DNA from 2 places in the Paenarthrobacter sp. genome. Region 1 is predicted to be linked to the other one. Evidence: predicted binding sites of a transcription regulator. Region 1 holds the regulator's gene; the other holds the start of a gene.
What was found. The regulator HrcA, encoded in region 1, represses chaperone genes, less so after heat shock. The targets are predictions, from matches to a motif close to TTNGCACTCGNNNNNNNCGAGTGCNAA.
Positions count from the first base shown of each region.

Region 2: the regulator HrcA is predicted to act here: its motif matches at 1,806-1,832, upstream of RIF72_RS01735 (FmdB family zinc ribbon protein).

Region 1 is NZ_JAPSHI010000028.1:35,722-40,133, forward strand. Features, by position in the region: gene RIF72_RS16910 (16S rRNA (uracil(1498)-N(3))-methyltransferase) at 1-516, opposite strand, end outside; gene dnaJ (molecular chaperone DnaJ) at 519-1,646, opposite strand; gene hrcA (heat-inducible transcriptional repressor HrcA) at 1,699-2,706, opposite strand; gene RIF72_RS16925 (DUF3097 family protein) at 2,899-3,750, shown strand; gene RIF72_RS16930 (DUF4870 domain-containing protein) at 3,874-4,287, shown strand; gene hemW (radical SAM family heme chaperone HemW) at 4,316-4,412, opposite strand, start outside.
Region 2 is NZ_JAPSHI010000001.1:372,211-376,622, reverse strand. Features, by position in the region: gene RIF72_RS01745 (DUF4011 domain-containing protein) at 1-577, shown strand, start outside; gene RIF72_RS01740 (RcpC/CpaB family pilus assembly protein) at 604-1,410, opposite strand; gene RIF72_RS01735 (FmdB family zinc ribbon protein) at 1,476-1,745, opposite strand; gene RIF72_RS01730 (5-formyltetrahydrofolate cyclo-ligase) at 1,901-2,515, opposite strand; gene galU (UTP--glucose-1-phosphate uridylyltransferase GalU) at 2,617-3,549, shown strand; gene RIF72_RS01720 (GNAT family protein) at 3,561-4,172, shown strand; gene RIF72_RS01715 (hypothetical protein) at 4,318-4,412, shown strand, end outside.

The DNA of each region.
Region 1 (4,412 bases):
GGCTAAGTCAGCGGTCGCAACACTCTTCGCCAGTGCGGAGGTGTCCACGATGTTTCGCACCTCAGGGATCCAGGCACGCCGCGCCTGCTTGGCTGCTGCAGTGACCACCGACTGCCACTTCGCGTGGGCTTTAGCAGCCCTTTCGCCCTTCCAACGCACGATTGCTCGTTCGGACTGCCAAGGAATGACGGCATCAATTCCTAGTTCCGTGGCCGTCTCGATGGCAAGTTCATCGCGGTCGCCTTTAGCAAGGGCCTGAACCAGCACCAACCGGATTTCGGGCTGCTCCTCGTGGACCACCTCGGATGCCTTAACGGTCAAGCTGCTTGATCCGGCGTCGACTACGGTGCCTATCAGCCGCACGCCCGATCCATCCGCCAGGTCCACCGGCTCACCCACAGCCAGGCGCTTGACCGTGACAGCATGACGGGCCTCAGGACCATCCAGCACGAAAGTGGAGCCCGGAATCACCTGGTCGAGGCTACCCGCCGTTGTAAAGAAAACGGGATTGCTCACCGCTACAGGTTACCCAGCTTGTCCCGCAGCTTCGCGAACATGCCGCCGCTTGCCACAAGCTTTCCTTCGGTGAACTGCTCACCGCGCAGCTTGGCGAGTTGCTGCAAGAGTTCTTCCTGGGCAGGGTCGAGCTTGCCTGGCGTCTCCACGTGCAGGTGCACCTTGAGGTCGCCTCGTCCGTAACCACGGAGGTGCGTGACGCCCAGGCCGCGGAGGGTAATGACCTCGCCCGACTGCGTGCCAGCCTTCACGTCGATATCCTGCGCGCCGTCGAAGGTGTCCAGCTGCAGCTCTGTACCAAGTGCCGCCGCCGTCATGGGAACGCTGAGCGTGGCATGAAGGTCATCGCCTTCACGCATGAACATGGAATCGTTGTTGACCCGGATTTCGACGTAGAGATCACCGGCGGGACCACCTGCGGGACCTGCTTCGCCCTGCCCGGACAACTGGATGCGAGTACCGGTTGCGACGCCTGCCGGTACTTTGATGGTGAGGGAACGGCGGCTACGGATTCGGCCCTGTCCATTGCACTCGTTGCAAGGGTCCTTAATGACCGTGCCAAAGCCCTCGCAGGAACCACAAGGTGCAGTGGTCATGACCTGACCAAGAATGGATCGGACGGCCCGCTGTACCTGGCCACTGCCACCGCAAATGTCACAGCGTTCCGGGTGGGTGCCCGGGCGGCAGCAGCTGCCGTCACAGGTGGGGCAAACCACAGCAGTGTCCACTTCAAGCTTCTTGTTTACGCCGAACACCGCGTCCTTGAGGTCGATGCGGACGCTGATGAGTGCGTCCTGGCCGCGACGGACACGCGAGGCGGGACCACCGTGGCCGCCGCCGCCACCAAAGAAGGTGTCGAAGATGTCCTGGAACGCGAAACCCTGACCGGAGTAGCCGCCACCGAAACCGTTGTCGGTGCCGTTCTCATTGCCAGTGGCATCGTAGACCCGGCGCTTCTGGGGGTCTGACAACACTTCGTAAGCGTGGGTCACGGCCTTGAACTGTTCCGCGACATCTTCACCGGGGTTTACGTCGGGGTGCAGTTTCCGCGCCAACTTGCGGTACGCCTTTTTGATCTCTTCCCCGGTGGCTTCCGGCGAGACTCCCAAAACGTCATAGTGGCTGCTCAAAGTCGGTATCTCTTCCTTGTTGTACTGCGGATTTTTCCTCGGACCGGCTTGTTCAACCGCCGAGAATGCGGGAAAGGTAACGGGCCACGGCGCGTACGGCTGCCATGGTGGTGGGATAGTCCATGCGTGTCGGACCGAGAATCCCCACTTTCGCGCCGGAGCCGTAGCCCGTAGCTACGACGGACGCCTCAGCCAGTCCGTCGTACGGATTCTCACGTCCAATGCTCACGGTGACGCCGCGGGGATCATCCCCCATGTCAGACAACAACCGGAGCATGACAACTTGTTCCTCGAGAGCCTCCAGCACAGGACCGATGCTCAACGGGAAGTCCACATTGGAGCGGGCCAGGTTGGCGGTTCCTGCCATCAGGATGCGCTCTTCACGGCTGGTGTCGCTGAGTGATTGCAACCCCTGAGCCAGCGTCTGCGCCACGCTGCGGAGCTCCGGCGGACACAAGGCGACTACCGAAGGAAGCACTTGGGGCAAAAGAGCCAGCTGGGTGGCGGCGATGCTGCCGAGGAAGCGCGACCTCAGGAGCATCAGCGCCTCGTTACTCACGTCAGAGCCGGCGTCGATGACCTTCTGCCCAACGCTGCCCGTATCCGCAATGAGGACCACAAGCACCTGTTTTGGGGCCAACAAGACGAATTCCACGTGCCGGACCAGAGCACGGTTGGAATGCGGATACTGCACGACGGCCACTTGGTTGGTCAGCTGCGACAGGAGCCTTACAGTTCGCTCCAGGATGTCATCAACATCATCCGGGCCTTCAAGCAACGAGTGGATCGCCCTGCGTTCGGCAGCCGAAAGCGGTTTGACTTGGGAAATGCGGTCAACGAAAAGGCGGTAGCCCTTGTCCGTTGGGATTCGGCCCGCGCTGGTGTGGGGCGCTGCAATCAGGCCTTCCTCTTCCAGGACAGCCATGTCGTTCCTGATGGTGGCACTGGAGACGCCAAGATGGTGACGCTCCACGAGGGCCTTCGATCCAACAGGTTCCCTGGAATGCACGTAATCCTCAACGATGGCACGCAGCACCTCAAGCTTGCGCGGCTCACTCATTGCTCCACCTCCTGACGACTACCTTGGTCCCTGCGACCGGTCAACGCGGGATCTCAACCGGACCACCACACTTAGCACTCAACATGCCCAAGTGCTAACAAGTCTAGTATGAGCCACCCCGTTGCTAGCATTGAAACCTCCCGTGGCCGGCTTCGGCCCGCGCCATAAACCCGCACAAAAGGTAGGAATCCCTTGGCTTTCGACAATTGGGGCCCGCAGGATCTGTCCGCTCCCAGCAAAAACCAGCTGCCGGAAGTGGCCGTACAGCGGGGAATGGTCCTCGAAGACGTGCAGTCGGGCTGGGTGGGCGAAGTCACTCGTGTTGAGAAATCAGGCGGAATGCACGTTGTCTCCCTTGAAGACAGGCGTGGAAAGATCAAGTCATTCCAGTTGGGATTCGGGTTCCTTCTGGAGGGGCAGGCCATCCGGCTAATGCCCCCTGCCGCCCGTCCTGCCGCCTCTGCCGCTCCTTCCAGCCGGACAGCGTCCGGATCCGTGAGGGTACAAGGCCAACGTGCCCAGGTGGCAAAGGCCAGCCGCATTTGGGTGGAAGGAAAGCACGACGCCGAGCTCGTCGAGAAGGTCTGGGGTGACGATCTCCGTGTGGAGGGCATCGTCGTGGAGCCTTTGCATGGCGTTGACGACCTGAAGTCAGCCATCGCTGCCTTCAATCCTGGCCCGGGCCGCCGCCTTGGCATCCTGGTGGACCACCTTGTCCCCGGGTCCAAAGAGTCGCGCATCGCCGCCGATGCAATGACGGTGCCCGGAGCGGCAGGAAACGTTTTGATTGTCGGCCACCCCTATGTGGACGTCTGGCAGGCCATCCGGCCAAAGGTCCTGGGCATAGAGGCTTGGCCTGCCGTTCCACGAGGGATCGATTGGAAGACAGGAATCCTCACAGCCTTCGGCTGGCCCCACGATACCGCAGAGGACATAGGCTTGGGCTGGCAGCGGCTCCTCGGAGCGGTTCGAACTTATGCCGACCTTGAAGCCTCACTCCTGGGCCGTGTCGAAGAAGTCATCGACTTCCTGACAGTTCCTTGAGGCGACGTCCATGAAGGAACAGCAACTACCGTGTCAACGGGGCGTTGGTCCCGGGAACTACGTTGGGGCCGGTATTCTGGGACAGCAATACCGCAGCATCTTTTAAAGCAAAGGGAAGACACCGTGGCAGATAACGCTCCTGAAGAACCGGGTAGCGCCGCAGGCCGGCCCCAGTACCATGGCGCGCCTGCCAACGCACTCCCGTTAACGGCCAGCGAAGACAGGCAGTGGGCTACGCTGGCCCACTTTGGCGGCATCCTGGGATGCCTGCCATCCCTTCTGATCTACTTGATTTTCCGGGATCGCGGGCCGTTCACCGCGCAGGAATCCAAAGAGGCGCTGAACTTCACGTTGCCTCCCACCATCGCCGCAGTGCTGGCCAACATTCTGGTGCTGCTGCCGGTTGTGGGCAACATCTTCGCCGTGATTGCCACAGCCATTTGGGTGGCCCTGACGTGCTTCTCAGTCTCGGCCGGAATCCGGGTAAACCACGGGCAACCTCACCGTTACAAGGTCAACCTGCGCTGGATAAAGTAGCCCCGCCCCTTTCGGGCGGGCGCTGCGGTTAGTCCGGAAGGATCCTGCGGACTACGGCGTCAGCCAACAGCCGCCCCTTCAACGTCAAGACAAGCCGGCCCTTGAACGCCTGAACGGGGTCCACC
Region 2 (4,412 bases), on a different contig from region 1:
CCGGCGAATGAGCGTCCGTGAACGGAGCCGGTTGCGGCCTCAATTGCTGGAGCGTATGGGTTGGCGCTACATGTCGCTTTGGACTATCGAAGTATTCACGGATCCTTCGTCCTGCGCAGACCGGATTGGTTCGTACCTGGGGCTTGAGAACCACATCGCCCAGTCGGCATCGGCCCACCATGGCTTCCTGCATTCGGATGGTGAACAATTGAATCCGGGCAAGGAGCAGCCAACGGCGGCCCCGGTTGCCGTCGGCTATGCAGTCGACGAAGGTCAGGCCACGGTCCGTGAGGAGCATGGCGCTGCCGAGGCCGACGGCTATGCGGAGAATGGGAAAGAAGCACCACTGATGGATCAGGAAAAAGGCACAGAAGACCGCGCCACGCAGGACTCCGGCGAGCCGGTCACCAATGCCAATGAAGAAGAAGCGGATACCAAGGCTGCGGCAGCTAAGACAGCCTCCCGCGGAATTCTTCCTACGAAGGCTGCAGAAGATGATCCCCGGCGATGGGGCGATGACTCCGGCTATGACCATGAGCAGTGGCTGAAGGAACAGAAGCCCCCGCACTGGGGCTGAGCCCCACACGCCAGCAGACCTGGGCACTAAGGGCTAACCAAAACAAAGAAGAGCTTGCCTTGCGTTGATGCGCCGGCAAGCTTTTCTGCTTGTTGGGGATCGGCTGCCACCACCACCAGGCCATCGGTGTCACCCGTTCCTAGCCATTCACCGGGCTTGCCGCCCTGGGCCGATGTCCAGAGAACGGGCACCGGGCCCGCAAGAACCTGGCTCTGCCGGGCCTCGTCATAGGAGCCCGCCGCCGTGAGGACCACTGTTACCAGCTGGCCGGGCGAGAGGAGCTGGATGGAGGAGGGATCAGCCATCCGGAGGGGGACCGCTGCAGAGCCCACGGGTGCGCCCGTCAGGAGTCCCGGACCCAGCAGGCTGGCCTCTGTAGGTATCTGTCCTCTGCGGAGGGGCGAGGCAAGTTGACGGCCAACGAGGGGGCCGACACTATCCACCGATCCGGTAATTGCGAGATCGGATGGCACTCCAACGCTTGTGAAATCAGATTCTGTGAGGCTGCTGCCCGTGGGGAGATCCCGCGCCGCTACCACGAGGCTAACGCGCTGCTCCGAAGCAGGAGTAAGTTGCTGGACTGCAATGCCGGCAGCAACGCACAGCAAGAGCGCAACGGCCAACCGGCGGTTGCGTGAAATCCAAGAGCCAAATCCGACCCGCTGCCACCGGTGACCATGATCTCTCGGACGATGTCGGCTGGACCGTGATGCGTTTCCGGCCAAGGAACGGGATGGCCGGGCAGGGGAGCGATTCAGTGGCGGCCAATCACCGGCAGCTGCTGCTGAGCGCTCGGCGCGGGTAAGGAGGGCTCTGCGGGATGTATGTGGCATCCCGCCACGCTAGCCAGTTTCCCCGGCCCGCCAACAGCGGTCCTGTGCCCTATGTGGAAAACCTTCTAGCTGGCTGCAGCTGCGGTTGCCGGTGCTGCTGCAGGGGCAGCCTGGGCGGCTGGTGCAGCTGGTGCGGCCGAAACAGTGCTGCCCTTGGCATCGCGGGAATCAGTCCGGTAGAACCCGGAGCCCTTGAAGACGACGCCGACGCTGTTGAACTTCTTCCGTAGCGCGCCCTTGCACTCGGGGCACTCCGTCAAGGAGCTGTCAGAAAAGGACTGGACGATGTCAAAGGCATGGTCGCAGTCTTTGCAGGCGTATGCGTATGTGGGCACTGAGTTCCTCCTTCAGGACAAAGTTCAGGTCCTGTACACCACCGGCGGAGAAATTCCGCCTTAGCAGTCGCAGGGCCTGAGTGCCAATTCTATCATCGGTCGCTGTGGGGTGTACCAGCGGATGTGCCGGACCTCACTTGCCGGGCCGGGGGCGGTCAGTCGGGCTCTGGTCCGTCCTGGAGTTGGACCACACCCAACGGGGTCAGGACCTGTCGCACCGGGCGATCAAACGCCTCGGCGGGAATGGAGCCTGACGGCAACAAGTCGTCGTCGTACACCACCGCGATGGTGGGCGGCCGCTGGCCGGCAGCATCGAGGCCTTGGAGAAGTCTGTCGTAGTAGCCGCCGCCCTGGCCAATGCGGTTTCCGTCCCGATCCACCGCTGTTGCGGGCATGAAGATCCCGGCAGCTTTGGCAATCACATTGCTTTCCAAGCGTTCACCCTCCGGTTCGTCTATAGGCGCATAAGCGGACCTTACAAAGGCCGTGGCAGGTGTCCAGTACACCCAACTCAATAGCCGGCCAGGTTCGCAAACAGGCAACAGCACTTGATGCCCGGCTTGGTGCAGGGAGTGGATGAGGGGGAGGGTGGGCGGCTCGAAGGCCACGCCGAGGTACACAGCGAAGGTTGCGGCGCCGCCAAGGGAGGCCTCCGCTGCCCAGGCTGTCCCGTGCCGCGCAAGGGACTCGCCCGCAGTTGCTATCTGCTCCGGGGTGAGGGTCCGCCTGTGCAGCCGCCGACTGCTGCGGATGTCTTCCTTGGATGCCATCTGTGTCCGATCTGAGGTTCTTCCTGCTCGCTTGGGAGCAGGGGGCTATCCGTTCCCAAGACGAAATGTGCGTCCCGGCGCGGCGAGGGGTTTAGCCGTTGATGTGTTCCTTCCGTTACATTAGTCCGGTGACTCTAGAAAACAACGCTGTCCGTAAGGCCGTCATCCCCGCAGCGGGCCTTGGCACCCGGTTCCTTCCCGCCACCAAGGCGATGCCGAAGGAAATGCTGCCCGTGGTGGACAAGCCCGCCATCCAGTATGTCGTCGAAGAAGCGGTCAAGGTGGGCCTGCACGACGTCCTGATGATCACGGGGCGCAGCAAGCGCGCACTGGAAGACCATTTTGACCGTGTACCGGCTCTGGAAGCCACTTTGGCTGAAAAGGGCGACACCGCCAAGCTTGAGGCCATTCAATCCGCCACGAACCTCGGCGACATCCACTATGTCCGCCAAGGCGACCCGAACGGCCTCGGCCACGCAGTCCTTCGTGCAAAGCAGCATGTTGGCTACGAGCCCTTTGCCGTGCTGCTGGGCGATGATTTGATCGATGCCCGAGAGGACCTGCTGAGCGAAATGATCGCGGTTCAGCAGAAGACCGGCGGTTCCGTGGTTGCCCTCATTGAGGTGGAGCCTTCCAAGATCAGCGCTTATGGTTGCGCTGATGTTGAGGACAACGGCGAGGACGGCTACGTGCGCATCAAGCAGCTCGTCGAAAAGCCTTCGCCGGAAGAGGCGCCGTCCAACCTTGCCGTGATCGGGCGCTACGTCCTCCACCCGGCTGTATTTGATGTCCTGGAGAAGACTGCGCCCGGACGCGGTGGAGAGATCCAGCTGACAGACGCCCTCGAGGTGCTGGCAGCTGGCGAGGGCGAAGGCTATGGCGTCTATGGTGTTGTCTTCCGCGGCCGTCGCTACGACACCGGTGACAAGCTCAGCTACCTTAAGGCCTGCATCGAGCTTGCCTGCGAACGTGAAGACCTGGGTCCCGAGCTTCGCGAGTGGCTGCCCAACTTCACAGCCGCTCTTCCCAAATAAACAAACTCATGATGTACGGCTCTGCGATCTGGCCGGTGACGCTGGAAAGCGGAGACATGCTGCTTCGGCCTATCCGTTACCGCGACAAGCGGGAATGGTCCGAAGTTCGTTCGCGGAACAGCGAGTGGCTCGCGCCGTGGGAGGCGTCCAACCCGGCACCGGGTGGGCGCCTCCCCAGCTACCGCCAAATGGTGGCTTCCTTGAATGAACAAGCCCGTCAGTCCACCGCTCTGCCGTTCCTCATTGTTGAGCGGGCAGACGGCTTTCGTGAGCCGAGAATCGTCGGACAACTGACGGTTTCATCCATCGTTTGGGGCTCAGCCATGATGGCAACCCTCGGATATTGGGTTGATAAGGACCGTGCAGGGCACGGCATTGCTCCAACGGCGGTTGCAATGGCCACCGACCACTGTTTCAAGGTGCTGGGACTGCACCGTATGGAAATCAACATCCGGCCCGAGAACGCAGCGAGTCTGAGGGTAGTGGAGAAGCTTGGATTCCGAGACGAGGGCTATAGGGAGCGCTACCTGCACATCAACGGCGAATGGGCTGATCACCGCTCTTTTGCGCTGACCTCCGAGGAAGTTCCAGAGGGACTTCTGCGACGGTGGCTCAGGGGATAAATGGGCAGGTCATCGGCCTTTTTGCCCGTATCTCCAATCATTTGCGGACTCGCCGACGACACACCGGCCGCAATGCCGCCGCACCCGTCGATTTGCTTCTACCGTTTTGAATGTGGACTTCCCTCTCAGCAGCTCAGTGATACTTGTGGTCACTGTCGCGCTGTGGATGGTCTGGGTGGCGCCGTACGTTCTCAGGAACAGGCGGCAGCAAGTCCAAACGGCCGGTGTTCCAGCAGAGGC